Regions from separate parts of the Lactobacillus panisapium genome, predicted to be linked through region 2. Evidence: predicted binding sites of a transcription regulator. Region 2 holds the regulator's gene; the other holds the start of a gene.
What was found. Region 2 encodes LexA, which represses DNA repair genes until DNA is damaged. Its sites were predicted from a motif close to CNAACANNTGTTNG; they were not measured.

Region 1: the regulator LexA is predicted to act here: its motif matches at 2,509-2,522, upstream of xerS (tyrosine recombinase XerS).

What each region holds. Positions count from the first base shown of each region.
Region 1 covers NZ_CP048268.1:1,050,957-1,058,603, reverse strand. Annotated here, with positions in the region: gene GYM71_RS04995 (DegV family protein) at 1-628, shown strand, start outside; gene GYM71_RS04990 (NUDIX hydrolase) at 704-1,339, shown strand; gene xerS (tyrosine recombinase XerS) at 1,392-2,465, opposite strand; gene GYM71_RS04980 (helix-turn-helix domain-containing protein) at 4,121-4,480, shown strand; gene GYM71_RS04975 (manganese-dependent inorganic pyrophosphatase) at 4,562-5,491, opposite strand; gene GYM71_RS04970 (LysR family transcriptional regulator) at 5,553-6,488, opposite strand; gene parC (DNA topoisomerase IV subunit A) at 6,628-7,647, opposite strand, start outside.
Region 2 covers NZ_CP048268.1:1,251,803-1,259,449, reverse strand. Annotated here, with positions in the region: gene GYM71_RS05955 (nucleoside phosphorylase) at 1-223, shown strand, start outside; gene GYM71_RS05950 (hypothetical protein) at 498-794, opposite strand; gene GYM71_RS05945 (MerR family transcriptional regulator) at 857-1,216, shown strand; gene lexA (transcriptional repressor LexA) at 1,265-1,888, opposite strand; gene GYM71_RS05935 (DUF896 domain-containing protein) at 2,041-2,289, shown strand; gene GYM71_RS05930 (YneF family protein) at 2,359-2,574, shown strand; gene GYM71_RS05925 (ABC transporter ATP-binding protein) at 2,648-4,402, shown strand; gene GYM71_RS05920 (ABC transporter ATP-binding protein) at 4,395-6,194, shown strand; gene GYM71_RS05915 (FAD-binding oxidoreductase) at 6,328-7,647, shown strand, end outside.

The DNA.
Region 1 (7,647 bases), 200 kb from region 2:
AATTATAGCGATTACTTTATCAAGCGGAATTTCTGGATTTTATCATACTTTATGTAACATTGCGGAAAGCAATCTAAAGTATAATTTACATCCAATTGACACAAAGATGACGGTACGCTTACAGGGAAACTTAGTTTTAGCAGCTGCTAAAATGATTAAGAATGGGGTAGAATTGAACGTTATTCTTGAGCGCCTTGAAAATATCCGCTCAACTATTAACGAGATTTTTGTTGTTAATGACTTGAACAACCTTAGTCGTGGCGGACGGCTAAGTAATGCCGGGGCTTTTATTGGCTCCATGCTCAATATTAAGCCGCTTTTAACGTTTAAAGAGGGCAATATTGTTGCCTTTGATAAAATTCGTTCTATGAAGCGGGCATTTGCCAAAATCAAGAAACTCACGGTTAAAGATATTGCTAAATTGCCGTATAAGGATAAAATCAAACTCTTTATTATTGATTCCAATGATAGCAGCCAGGTTGAAGAAGCAAAAGAATGGATCAAGCAGGAATTTCCTGAGCAGAATGTATCCGTCACTAAATTTAGTCCGGTAATTGCTACACACTTAGGTGAAAAGTCATTTGCAATTGGTTGGATGATTGATATTGACAAAATCGATTTAACATAATTTATGTATGCAACTGTTCCAGTTGCTTTTTTTGTAAAAATAAATCGAGCTGCTTGCAGCTGAAAGGAAACAATAATGGAAAAAAAGGATCAATTTTCAAAATGGGCAATTGAATTACAAAGTATCGCACAAAATGGACTGGAATATGGTCATGATCGCTTTGATTTGGAACGATATGCTCGCATTAGAGAAATTGCAACTGAAATGATGGCAGCTAAAACTGGTTTGCCGTTAAAGCAAGTAAAGGACTTATTCAGCAGCGATGATGGCTACCAAACACCCAAATTGGCCACACGTGCAGCAATTTTTAAGAATGATAAGCTATTGCTGGTACACGAAACTACAGATGATCATTGGTCAATGCCTGGCGGTTGGTGCGAGCCAAATTTATCAGTTGCGCAAAACTGTATTAAAGAAGCTCGGGAAGAATCGGGCCGAAAGATTGCAATTGATCAAGTAATTGCAATCAGAAACAGCAAAACTAACGTTCATGGCCATGACCGAACTGAGCGAGCAATTAATGTCTGTAATGTAATCTTTTTATGTCATGAACTAGGTGGAGATTTTGTAAAAAATACTGAAACAACTGAATGCGACTATTTTTCCTTAGACAATTTGCCGCCGCTTTCACTTATTAGAAATACACCGGAAGAAATTAAAATTTGTTTTGATGCTCATAAGGCCGCAAACTGGCAAGTTTTATTTGATTAAAACAAAACTAAAAAGAACTCCACATAACATTATTGGAGTTCTTTTTTCTTAGCTATTCTTTTTTATCTTTAGCTGTAGCAATTCTATCTAAAGCTGCTCGTTGCTTTTTTTGGTCAACGTGCGTGTATAAATCGGTAGCCGAGGTACCTTTTTGTCCAAGTTGCTGTGCTACTAACACCTGGTCTTTAGTCACATCATACAATTCGGAAGCGAGTGTATGCCGTAATTTATGTGGAGTTAGTGGGTGTCCAAAAGCAGCAGAATATTTATTAACCATTTTTTCAATGGCATTGGTCGTAATTCTTTTTGTTTGATGATGCCACCTCGTGAGGAAGAAAGCTGTTTCCTTTTTTGAGGCCATATAACGCTGTCTGCGGACTTTTTTATAGTCGGATATATAGTTTAGTGTCCATTGAGCAATCGGCACGCTATCGCGCTGTCCGCCTTTACGGGTGACATCTAAAGTAGCCTTTTTTAAATTCAAATCGGTAAGGTCAATTCCGGCACATTCTGAAACGCGAATGCCGGTTCCAAGAATTAAAGCAATAATAGCCATATCACGCTCCTTATTGACTTTAAAACTAGGTAGCGCATGAACATTACACTGCTTTTCAAATTCATTAGCTATAAAATCTAAAAACTGATATTTTAATTTCCCGGTGTACATATGCGATTCCAAAACATGTGCACGATAATTTAACGTCTCAGTATTGTTAAGTGAGTCAATCTTCAGCATTACATTTCGCTCAAAATATGGTTTTCCATCATTATTATCAGCGGTAATAGTTAAAAATTTAAATAAGGAACGCAACGCATTAATTGACCGGTTAATCGTTGTCGGTGAATTTAAATTACCTTGCTTGTTTCGAACATGGCCCAAATAATTGATATAGAGCATAATATCGTTTCGGTGCAAAGTCGCCAAAGTTTCGATACTAATTTTTTGATTGGTATCAGCAGGGGAAATGCCTTCATGACGAAGCCAATCAAAAAAACGTCTAATTTCTGTAAGATACTGGTACGATGTCGCTAAAGAATGACTGGTACCAAAATTGTACTCTTTAACGAAATCCGGCATCTTATTTAATTCTTCTTGAATGAGATCCAAATACTTTTTTGTTTCCACGTAGTTCTCCTAGCTTTTTTACTAACTATTATATAGCAAAATCTGAATGTATGTTTGTCTTTTTTATAGTGAAAGAGTGGGAAGTGGGGAAGAAGAGGCTTAATAAGGCTAATTTAACTGCAATAATAAGTGGAAGTTGACCACGTTAAAGAATACTTGGTCAGCACCATTTTAGGTAACTAAGCAGGATAAATTGCGTTCTTTAGCCTTGTGTGGGAAACCTTTTATTAAGAAACACGCAGGAGGGTAAAAAGGCCGATAAAAAACAGATATTTTGAATAAATCCAGCCAAAACCGCCCAAGTTGCCAAGTTAGTAGTTAAAACTTTAATTACTAGAATAATTTGCAAATGACTTTAACAAAAATTATGTAATCACTTTTATAATATTTTTGAGTTAGATTTAAGCAAATTCAGCAAAAGCCTGTCAGATAGCTACTTTTACTTATCATTAAAATTATAGTTTTAATGATACCAAAATAAAATTTTGCTTATTTAGCGCGGATAGCTAAAGTATTTTAAGCAGCAAACCATACCGGGTAAAATTAGTACTCTACTAGCAAATGCATCCTGGCAGAGAATAGTTTTTTCGTTCAGTTCATACATGCTAGTGGTGATCTTCATTTACTTGTTCAAATTCCTCACCAAGATATCTTATAGTTAAACAGCTAGTTAAACAGCAACAGAACGCTTTTGCTTGCTCAAACTAACCGTGAAAGCATCAAGTTATCAAGTGTGTCATTAATTAACTTCTACTGGTTTTCTTGACGACAATAGTTTTATTTCAGCAATAAAACTGCCTTTATTGAAAATTATTAAGACTCTCTAAAGTCAGTAGTGTAAGATTTGTCGAATAAGCTAAGAGGAATTAAACTAACTACTGCTTAAAACTTAAATAGTAATATTAGGTCGATTGTCGTTGATTATTAACAGATTTTGGCAAAACGCACTTCTACTAAAACAACTGGCAGTCATTGATAAAATTGAGACAACTTTACATAATATATATTATACGAAGTTATCTTACGGATTGAATCATTTTCACTTGCTATACCCTTTATTTACTTTCTTAGGACCTGCATTTATTTAAGTTTGTAGCAACCGTCAAATTATCTTTTTTAATTTGATGTATTTAGTGTAATAATTGGTTTAATTTGCTTATTCAATTTTGAAGCGATTATAAATTTTTCTTAGAATTGTAAGCAATTTTTGTTTGTGCGAATTTTATTATTTTTGGAACTGTTTCTTTTGCTTTTTAGCAATTTTGCTAATTATTGCCAGTTTTTCAAAATAAATTAATAAGCGCTTTCCATCTTGATGTTATATATTATTACCCTTTTTGGTAAAACTATTCTTAACCATATTTTGGACTTCATTGCTAATCAAGCCTTCCAATAGGCAAAATAGTATTTGCCACTTTTTCAATTTCCATTTTAAGTTGATTTTTTTAGTAGTTTTTATTTGATTTTTTTCTATTTTGTCCTACAATACTATCTGGGGTATAGTTTAAAGTGTTTTTATTTGACTGTTTTTGTTTAAGTTTTAGTTGAATTTAAGCGTTTTATTCATTATTTTTATTGTTTTAGTTTTTAATTCCATAATTAATCTGTTATTATGTAATATGGAATTATATTTTTGAAAGGGTTGAATTTATTCCATGAGTATAAATTTAGGAAAAGAGATATGCCGTCGTAGACGTGAGCAGAAGCTGACACAGGAGGACCTCGCTGAATTAAGCGATTTGTCAGTTAACTTTATTTCACGTCTTGAAAGAACTAAGAACCAAAACATTAGTATTCAAAAATTGGATTCTATTGCTAGAGCTTTGAATACTACTACGCCGGATATTATTATGAATGCTTACCGCTTCAAAGAAGTTAAGGTTGAAAATCATCATGATAATACACCGGTATTTATCAAGAAGGTTCTTAATGAATTAAGAAAGATGGATCCAGAAAAAGCTGAAAGAGTATGCAAGTCTTTCATTATTCTGGCCAAAGAAATTAATAAAGATTAAGAATTAATCCTAAAACTAAAAAGCACAAGTTAGGCTTCTCACCTACCTTGTGCTTTTTCTATTGCTTTGTTTATTTTGTTTTTAGTTAAATGCTTCAGTCAATGGCGGAACCACTTGCTTTTTACGTGATACTACCCCTGGCAAACTAATTTCTGAATCAGCAACCTTGCCAAAAGCCTTCTCAAATGCTGCTATAGCATCATCTGAGCCGGTTACTAATGCCTTTGAATCAGAGTCAAGTACATTAGTAATTAGCAACATGAACAAATCATAATTTTCACTTGCTGAAGCAGCGTTCATTGCCTTCAAGAAGGCATTTTTACGTTCCATCGCTTCTGGTAAGTCAACCACATTAATTTGCGCTACACGGACAGTTTTGCCGTTTAAATCAAAGCTCTTAGCATCTAAGTCAATTAAGTCTTCTTCAGACTTGCTGGCGATATTAGTTCCAGCCTTTAATTCTTCAAGACCATATTTTTCGTAGTCCACGTCAGCAATTTCTGCTAATGCTTTAACTGCTTTCTTATCTTCATCCGTAGTTGTCGGTGATTTCAAAAGCAAAGTATCGGAAATAATTGCGGAAAGCATAATTCCAGCGATATTTTGGGGAATTTCAACATTGTAGTGCTGATATAATTGCCACATAATCGTACTTGTACAGCCAACAGGAGCAGCTAGGTAGAATAATGGTGAGCTAGTATTAAAATTCATAATTCGATGGTGATCAACCACATGAGTAACAGTTACCTGATCAATATCTGAAACACTTTGCTGCGGTTCATTGTGATCAACAAGCATTACCTTGTCTACTTCATTTGCGGCAGTTTTAATAACTCTAGGAGCTTCAAAGCCAAATTTTTTCAGCGCAAATGCAGTCTCATCATTAGCCTCACCCAATGCAACTGGCTCAGTATTATAACCCAGCTTGTTTTGCAAGTATGAGTATGCAATAGCAGTCCCAATCGCATCTGTATCAGGATTTTGATGGCCAAAAATTAACTCTTTTTCCATTAATCTTCCTCTTTTTCTTTCAAAAATATTATTCTTCATTATTAAGTTTACCTAATAATGCTTATTCATCCAAGAATTTTTTGAATTCGGCTAAAAAGCGTTCAATTCGGGGAACGTCTTTTTTACCCTTGCGATAAATTACTGACGTTGAGAATTTTGTATCATCTTTCAAATAAATCGGGGTTAAATTGATGTCATTTTTATGTAATTGATAGTATGAGTTATTAATAAAAGTATCGTACTCAGTTTCTTCAGCCGTATCAAGCAATTGCTTTGTTGAAGAAAAGCTGAGCGGCACCTTCATGCCATTTTTAGCATTCATCTTACTACCAAATTTTTCCCTCATTATTTGGGTCAGATAAAAATTATCTGGATATGCTACCCACTGTCTGTCAATAAATTCAGAAACCGGGTAAGATTTTCCAGCCTTCGCTTTTTTATCATGCGTCAAGATCGTAAGCCGATCTTCACAAACTTTCATGTAATCGTATTGATTCTGGAGATTAACCTGACTCTTCTTCATATTATCCGGCACATAAATAAGTGCCAAATCAATTAAATTATTGTCCAGATTATACCAAAGATCCTTCCGATTAAAATAGCATACGTTTACGGTTATATCAGGACTTTTTTGGTTAAATTTGACCAAAAACTTTCGTAATACTTCAGAGTCTACACTATCTAAGACTCCGATTGAGATATTACCCTTATCTGCTTGAGTAAACTCCTGAATATCATTGACAACTGAATTGATTGTCCCCAAAAGCTTGATTGCACCCGTTTGCAGCTGCTTGCCTGCTTCAGTCAGATAAAGCTTCTTACCCATCTGTCCAAACAAAGGAGTACCAATCGCGTGCTCGATTTTTTTAATTTGTTGAGTCAAAGCTGGTTGTGTAATTCCTAAGATTTGGGCCGCTTGAGTATAGTTCATAGTATCAATCAGCTGTAAAAAATAATGTAAAGACTTAGTTGAGAGTATTGTATCTGTTTTAGGCATAAAATTTATCCTTCTATCTTAACAATAATATAACCCTATTTATATGCTATTATCTGTCAAAAAATATTACATGTCAAAGTATAATTCAAAGTCAATTAAGCCTTTTTTAGCCTATTTACAGTGTATAAGTAAATAAAATTTATCTCGAACTAAGTGGTTTACCAATTTGTAAATTAACAGGTATGCCGTCACTTGTCGTATCCACTACGAATGAACCATTTGAATAGCGATCACCAAGTGGATAATCATTTGTTTCCAGTTTAATCCGCCTTTTGCTGCTAGTAGTAATTGTTAATTTGTGGTCTTGGCCATATGACGCCACTGCTACTATGCGATGAGGATTATTTTTGAGTTCTCGCAATACGAGAACGCCGCGTTTAGCACGCGAAACTTTATTAATTAGTTTTACTTTAAATTGTTTAAATGCACCTCGCTGCGTTACCAAGCCAACTCGTACCAAATTGAAATATTGCGGATCAACTAAAATATAAGAAACAACAAAATCATCATCTTTTAAGTTAACTGATTTTACCCCGGCTGCTTTAGCACCAGATTCAGGAACTTCACTGACATCATAGCGTACAGCGTATGCCTTATGGGTAAATAAAATTATTTCTGCTTTAGTATCCGGCTTAATTAAATCAACTCGTACGACCTGGCTATCATCTTTCTTCATTTTAATTGCAGTAATTGCCCGGGAACGGTAGGTTCTAGTCGGTTGCAGGTTCTGCAATTGCAATTGCTTAATATAACCATCATCAGTTGCAAGCAGGAAGTTGACATCTTGATCAAGCTGATCAAATTCAAAGACCCGGATGATTTGCTCTTCACTGTTTAAGCCAATTTCCTGTGAAAGGTGCTGACCAGTATCCTTCCACTTAGTTTCAACTAATTCATTAACTGGCCGGTAAATCAAATTCCCGCGATTAGTAAAGAGATAAAGATTGGTCAGAGTTGATAGTGTTTTTTCAAAAACAACTTCATCCCCATCCGGCAAACCATTATCTTCATCATCACTAGATTGCCAAGAACGCAAAGAGGAACGCTTTAAATAGCCATCCCTACTTATTAGGACTCGAACTTGCTCATCAGCAACCAATGCTTTTTCATCAATCTGAATCTTGGCCGTTTCAGCCGAAATTTCCGTTCGCCTTGGATT
Region 2 (7,647 bases):
TGCTAGAAAGGTCAAGCAATTTAAGAAACTTGGTGCTGCATGCGTTGAAATGGAATGTGCCGCAATGGCTGCTTGTGCACAATTTCGGCAAGCTTATTTTGCGCAAATTCTGTTTACTGCCGATTCACTTAATGATATTGAGGATCATCAAGAACGTGGCTGGGGTAAAGATGCGCATGGTAAAGGACTGGAACTAGCAACAAGCATACTCGATCAATTGTAGTTTTTACTTTGTGAAAAGTTGTGCTGTGAAACCAAAGTGAAACATCTAAATAATTCACAATGTAAAATAAAAATATTGTAATATCGGTATTTATTGCTAAAAATCACCAAAAACTTTGTGAAGTGAAAAAGCATAGCTGATGTGGAAAGTCATCAGATTCTTTTTATGAAAGCGATTATACTTGACTTAACGTTAAAAATGGTAACAAATATATTGAAGTGGAATTAAATAGCAAACAGAAGATCTCTTTTGTAAATTAAATAATGCCATTATTTTAGAAACACCAGTTTAACCAACTTAAAGCAATAGTTATGGTCAGTCTGATAAACCAGTGAAGCCAATTGATTTTTCCGTTTAGGCAATAGCCATTAATTAACGCAATGAGTAAGAGTGCAAATAAACAAATTGGCGCATATTTATGGTAACCAATTAAGCAGGTCAGTATTAAGAAAGCGCTTGCGATAACGTTTAAGCAGATTAACCAAACAGGAATTTTGGGGATGCTAGCTACGGCCGCAATTATCATTATTGTTCCGTAAATAATAGTCAATAAATTAGTTGAAATTTTCAATTTTCTTTCCTCCTAACGCTAGTTAACTATAGGGGGTTGACCCAACGTCAAGGAGAATATACATGTATTTAAAAGAATTTATCACTAAAATGAATACTACTAAGGATACAGTTAGGTTTTATCTTGAATTAAGTTTATTAACGCCAATACGAAAGGGAAAAAATTATTGGTTTACTGATAATGAAGTAGAATCATTTCAGGAAATAAAAAACTTACAAGAATTGGGTTTTTCACTAAAAGAAATTTGCGCAATCAAAGAATTGCATGACCAATCATGTGGCACAAAAAAGCAGCATGAGCAAAATCTTAGGCTAATCGAAGAAAAAATAGCAGAAAATGATGCTGCAATCAGAGAACTGCGTCACAGAAAAAAAGCTTTAGTGGCATTGAAAAAAGCACTAAAAAAACTGCTCATTAAGTAAATGAACAGTTATTAATTAAACGATCTAACAGACTAAAAACTTTTTAAGCTAATTAATATTATTGCGGTAAAGACCAACAACTTTACCTAAAATATGAACACTATTAAGAATAATCGGTGCCATGTTATCATTTTCAGGTTGAAGACGATAATGATCTTTTTCCTTATAAAAACGTTTAACAGTTGCTTCGTTTTCATCTGTCATGGCAACAACAATTTCACCATTTGTTGCTGAGCTTTGTTTACGAACAATAACATTGTCACCGTTTAAAATACCAGCATTAATCATACTTTCTCCGTGAACACGTAGCATGAACAGGTCACCAGCATCATTTTCTAAATCTGGTGGAAGAGGGAAGTAATCTTCGATATCTTCAACCGCCAAAATTGGCTGACCGGCAGTAACAACACCGACAACAGGTATTTCAGTTGGCTTAACGCCAATGGCTTTCTTACCTTCGTCTGTTATTTCCAATGCTCGCGGCTTGGTGGCATCCTTAACAATAAGGCCTTTGCGTTCCAACCGTGACAAATGACCGTGAACAGTCGAAGTCGAAGAAAGTTGAACTCCTTGGCAGATTTCTCGCACAGTTGGCGGAAATCCGCGCTTTTCAACTGTGTCATAGATATAACGTAAAATTTGTAATTGTTTTGAACTTTGTTTGTTAGTCATCTTTAGCTCCCATGATAGTCTATTTGTTGATAAACATATTCTAACAGAAATTAAGTCATAATACAAACAAGCGTTCTAAGAAATTAAACTTTTTTTCTTAGCTGAAATAGGGTAGACTCTTTTTATTAAGAAGTGCGAAAGAGGTGCAAAAAATGACAGAAGACAATGAAAAAAAGATGATTAATCGGATAAACGAACTATATCATAAGAAAGAAAAAGAAGGTTTGTCTGATGAAGAAGAAAAAGAACGTGAAAAACTTCATCAAGAATTTATCAAGAACTTTCGTGCCGGTTTTAAGCAAGATGTTGAAAACCTTGTCATAATTGATAAGAATGGCAAGGAAATTACTTCTGAAAAAGCAAAGAAAGCTCAGCGGAAGAAAGGTTTACGAAAAGACTAATTTACGTCTTTAAATTTACTTAAATTTTCGGTAAGATATATCTATTGGACAAATTGAGGTGATTATTTTATGAAATTAGGATTAGCGATTGTTTTAATTATTGTTGCATTATTAATTGGCCTTGTTGGCGGTTTTTATGGTGCAAGAGCATACATGAAGAAATACTTTAAAGATAATCCACCAATCAGTGAGGATATGATCGTTGCCATGATGTCACAAATGGGGCAAAAGCCTTCCGCTAAGAAGGTTAACCAGGTGATGAACATGATGAAGCATCAAAAATAGTCAATCTTACTGAATTGAAAATAAAGACGGAGGATTATTTCTCCGCCTTTTTATTTGGAAAGAAAGGTGAAAAATGGGTATATTTTTTAAGCTTGGATGGTTTTTTAAAAAGGAGAAAAAACGGTACCTAATTGGTGTGACCTTCTTGGCTTTAACGTCTGTAATTAATTTGGTTCCACCGCGAATATTAGGACTAATGGCTGATCAGCTCGATAAAGGACATATTTCTTGGCAAGAATATGGCTTGTTAATTTTGACAATCATTTTCGCGGCACTACTATTATATGGCTTTCGTTACTTGTGGCGCAGGCAAATATGGGGTGGAGCGGCAGAACTAGAACTGCAGTTGCGCTCGAAATTATTTCGGCATTTTATGGAAATGGATCGCACTTTTTATCAACGCCACCGAACAGGTGATTTAATGGCGCACGCAACCAATGATGTTTCAGCTATTCAAGAAGTTGCTGGTGAAGGTGTTTTGACTTTGGTCGATTCTTTATTAATGAGTGTTTCAACCATGATTGCAATGATCATCTTTGTTGACTGGCGGTTGACGATAGTTGCTTTAATTCCCTTACCATTCTTAGCTTGGGGAGCTTGGAAGTTGGGCGATCAATTATATGATGCCTTTGATGAATCACAGGCTGCTTTTTCCCGCCTCAATAATAAAACACAAGAATCTGTTTCAGGAATTAAGGTCCTAAAAACTTTTGGTCAGGGTAAAGAAGATACGCAAGCATTCAATGATATGATTGCTAATACGATCAAAATCAATAAACGTGTTTTCAAGTGGGATTCGTTGTTTGATCCACTAGGTACTTTACTAATCGGTTTAACTTACACAATTACAATTATCTATGGTGGGTTATTGGTTAGTAACCGGGCTCTTACAATTGGCCAATTAGTTTCTTTCATTGCGTATATTGGGAACATGGTTTGGCCAATGTTTGCAATTGGCTATTTATTTAATATTCTAGAACGTGGTAGTGCCAGTTACGACCGTGTTGAAAAGTTACTGGATGAAAAGCCTGCAATTACTGATCAAAATGCTGATCAAAGCATTCATGCCCAAGATATTGATGGCGACTTAAAATATGAAGTAAAATCCTTTGCTTATCCGGATGAACCACAAATTCCGGTTTTGCACAATATTGATTTCACTTTGAAAACGGGTCAGACTCTTGGCTTGGTCGGTAAAGTTGGTGCTGGTAAAACGACCATCATTCAACTTTTGCTGCGCGAATTTGATCAATATGATGGCAAAATCACTTTAAACGGTCATGATATTCGGGAAATTCCTCTGAATGTTCTATTAAGACAAATTTCTTACGTGCCGCAAAACAATTACCTCTTTTCTACTAGTATTCAAAAAAATATTGCTTTTTCTGATGCAAATTCCGATGAAAGTGCGGTCATTTCTGCTGCGAAAAAGAGTGATTTGCACAATGATATTCTACAAATGCCTGGCGGATATAATACGCTAATTGGCGAAAATGGCGTTTCCTTATCTGGTGGTCAAAAACAAAGAATGTCTATTGCTAGGGCGCTTTTAAAGCAAAGTAAAATTTTGGTTTTGGACGATGCGCTATCAGCAGTCGATGCCAGAACAGAAATGGCTATTTTGAAATCACTTCGGCAGGAGAGAAAAGGGAAAACAACCTTAATTGCAACTCACCGATTAACTTCCGTAATGGGAGCAGATTTGATTTTGGTATTAAAAGACGGACGAATTGTTGAACGAGGCACACATGATCAATTATTAGCAGAAAATGGCTGGTACGCTGATATGTGGCAACGGCAAGAATTAGAAGAAAAGGTAGGTGAATAGCTTGGAAGAACAAAATAATTATGGATCAGTCTGGTCCAAAGAAATACCTGTCAAGGAACAAATTGGCATCTTCAAGCGACTACTTCGTTTTGTGATGCACTTTAAAAATGAAATGATTATTGCTGGTGTGGGTGCATTTCTTGTCAGCGTCATTAATATGCTGTTACCGTATGGTCTGCAGTATTTCTTGGATAATTATTTAGTCAAAGCCAATGTTACGACACAAGTGATTTTATTTGCCGGTTTTTTATATGCTTTTGGCTCAGTAATTAAGGGTATTCTACAATTTACCTACGAATACTTTTTTGCTCTTGGATCCGAAAAGTCATTGGAGGGCCTACGGTCGGCTTTGTACCAAAAACTCCATCAGTTGGGAATGCGTTATTTTGACCAAACGCCAGCAGGCTCAATTGTGTCAAGAGTAACAAATGATACAATGACTTTGAGCAATTTTTTAACGGTCCTATCTAGTGTCGTTATCTCTTTCTTTTCGATTATTTCAGCGCTAGTAGCAATGTTTACAACTAATTTTTTAGCTGGACTAATCGTACTGGCTTTTTTGCCAATTTTATTACTTATTATTTGGCAATATTCTAAAAGAAGTTCCAAACTCTATCGTAGTTACCGTGAGCGGTTAAGCCGGATAAACACTAATTTAAATGAATCAATTGAAGGTGTTTCTCTGATTCAGCAATTCAAGCAAGAAAAACGAATGACTGGCCATTTTGAAAGTGAAAACACGGCACTAATGAAAACCCGTTTTAACATGATCAATCTTAATTCGCTTTTACTTTCGCCCTTAACTAGTTTGCTCTATTCTCTTGCACTTGCTTTAACTTTAATGTACTTTGGCTTTCCACTACGCCAGACTTTTGTGCCTGCGGGTGTTGTGTACGCTTTTTCACAATATATCTCACAGTTTTTTAATCCGATTGCAAACATGATGGATCAGATGACCTTTTTCCAAGACGGAATAGTTGCTGGTAAGAGAATTTTTCGAATTTTAGATAATACTGATTATGAACCTAAGCAGCAAGAACAACCGGGATTAACAATCACACAAGGGAAAATTGAATTTAAGCACGTAAGCTTTTCCTACGATGGAAAAAATGAAATTTTACACGATATTTCCTTTACCGTTAATTCAGGAGAAACTCTTGGAATCGTAGGTCATACAGGTTCCGGTAAAAGTTCAATCATTAATGTTATGATGCGCTTTTATGAATTCTACCAGGGTGAAGTTTTAATTGACGGCGTAGATATTAAGAAGTACCCGAAAAAGGAATTACGGCAAAAATTAGGTCTAGTTTTACAAGAACCATTCATGTTTTATGGTGATATTAATTCTAATATTAGGCTGTATAATCAAAACATTACTGATGACGAAATTAAGGCTGCCGCAAAAACTGTCCAGGCTGACAGTTTTATTGAAAAATTGCCTGGCAAATATCACGCTAAGGTTGGCGAGAATGGCAGCGAATTTAGTCAAGGGCAACGACAATTGATTTCTTTTGCACGAACTTTAGTAACTGATCCTAAAATCTTGGTTTTAGATGAAGCTACTGCAAATGTTGATACCGAAACAGAAACCTTGATTCAACAGGGATTGAAGAGCTTACGAAAGGGAAGAACAACTTTAGCGATTGCTCACCGTTTATCAACTATCGTCGATGCTGACCAGATTATTGTTCTAAATGATGGTAAGATTATTGAACGTGGTAACCACGAGGAACTGCTTTCCCAAAAGGGTTATTATTATAACTTATATACCCTTCAAAATAACCAAAATTAACTTTATGCACGAGTTCACAAATAGCTCGTGTTTTTGTTTCCAATATAGTATTGACAGCGTTTACATAAAAGAGTAGATTATTTATGTCAGATATTAATTAAGTTTATGATTTAGGAATGGGAAGAAAAATATCATGGAATATCATAAAATAGATCAAACTGATCGGACAAACTTAAGTAAATTTATTTCCGATCCAGAACGTTTTATTAATCAACCTACAAAGCACTGGGATCACGATCAATTTCGGACAGTAACCGCTCTGCCGGACTTGGTTATTCAACCGGTTAATAATGAAGAAGTTATCCAAGTAGTTAAGTATGCGAATGAAAAGCACATTCCTCTGGTACCACGGGGTAATTCAACCGGCTTGATGGGAGCCAATTTATCTGTTGACGGCGGTATTTCTCTTGATATGGTTAAAATGAATAAGATCTTGGAATATGATCCAGATGGCTTAACAATGACCGTACAAGCAGGAATAAGATTAAAGGATATCGAAGAATATTTGGCTGATAAGCCATTTACTTATATGCCAGCACCTGCAATGCATTGGGCAACAATTGGTGGTAATGTGTCAACTAATGCTGGTGGGTTAAAGGCAATTAAATACGGCGTAACCAGAGAACATATTCGTGAGTTAAAAGTGGTTTTAACGAATGGCAAATTATATAAGTTTGGTTCTAAAGCGGTAAAATCATCTTCCGGCTACTCTTTAAAAGACTTAATTATTGGAGCGGAAGGAACGCTTGGTGTGGTAACGGAAGTAACATTGAGACTATATCCTAAACCACATAAGACAATCAATGCTATCATTCCTTTCCCAACTTTAAATGATGCTATTAAATCAGTACCAGCAATTTTAGCTTCTGGAGTTGTACCAACAACCGTTGAATTTATGGGCAGAAAAGTAATTAAGTTATGGGAAAAATATGCTAATGATGAATTTCCAATCAAGAATGGTGATGGTTTTATCATTATGGGCCTAGACTCATTCACTGAGGGAGAATGGCGTGCAGAATTGGATCAAGCACTAGAAACTGTTAAAAAGTTTAAAGCTGAAGAAGCAATTGTTTTAAGTGCAGACTCTGAAGAAGCTAAAAAGATTTGGAAGTGTCGGGAAGAGCTATTGTTGGCAATTCAGAAATCAACGCCAAAAATGGATGAAATTGATGTTTGCGTGCCAATTAATCATATTCCTGATGTGCTGGACCGAATTGAAGAGTTAGAAAAAGAGTTAAAGATCAGAATACCTAGTTTTGGTCATGCTGGCGACGGTAATTTGCACATCTATCTCTGCTCTGATGAAATGACACCAGAAGAATATGCTAAAACTAGTGATAAAGTCATTTCAGAACTCTATAAGACGGCTAAGTCATTAGATGGCAATATGTCTGGTGAACACGGAATTGGTTATGCACGAGCAAATTACTACGAAGAGTTCTATGGTCATGAT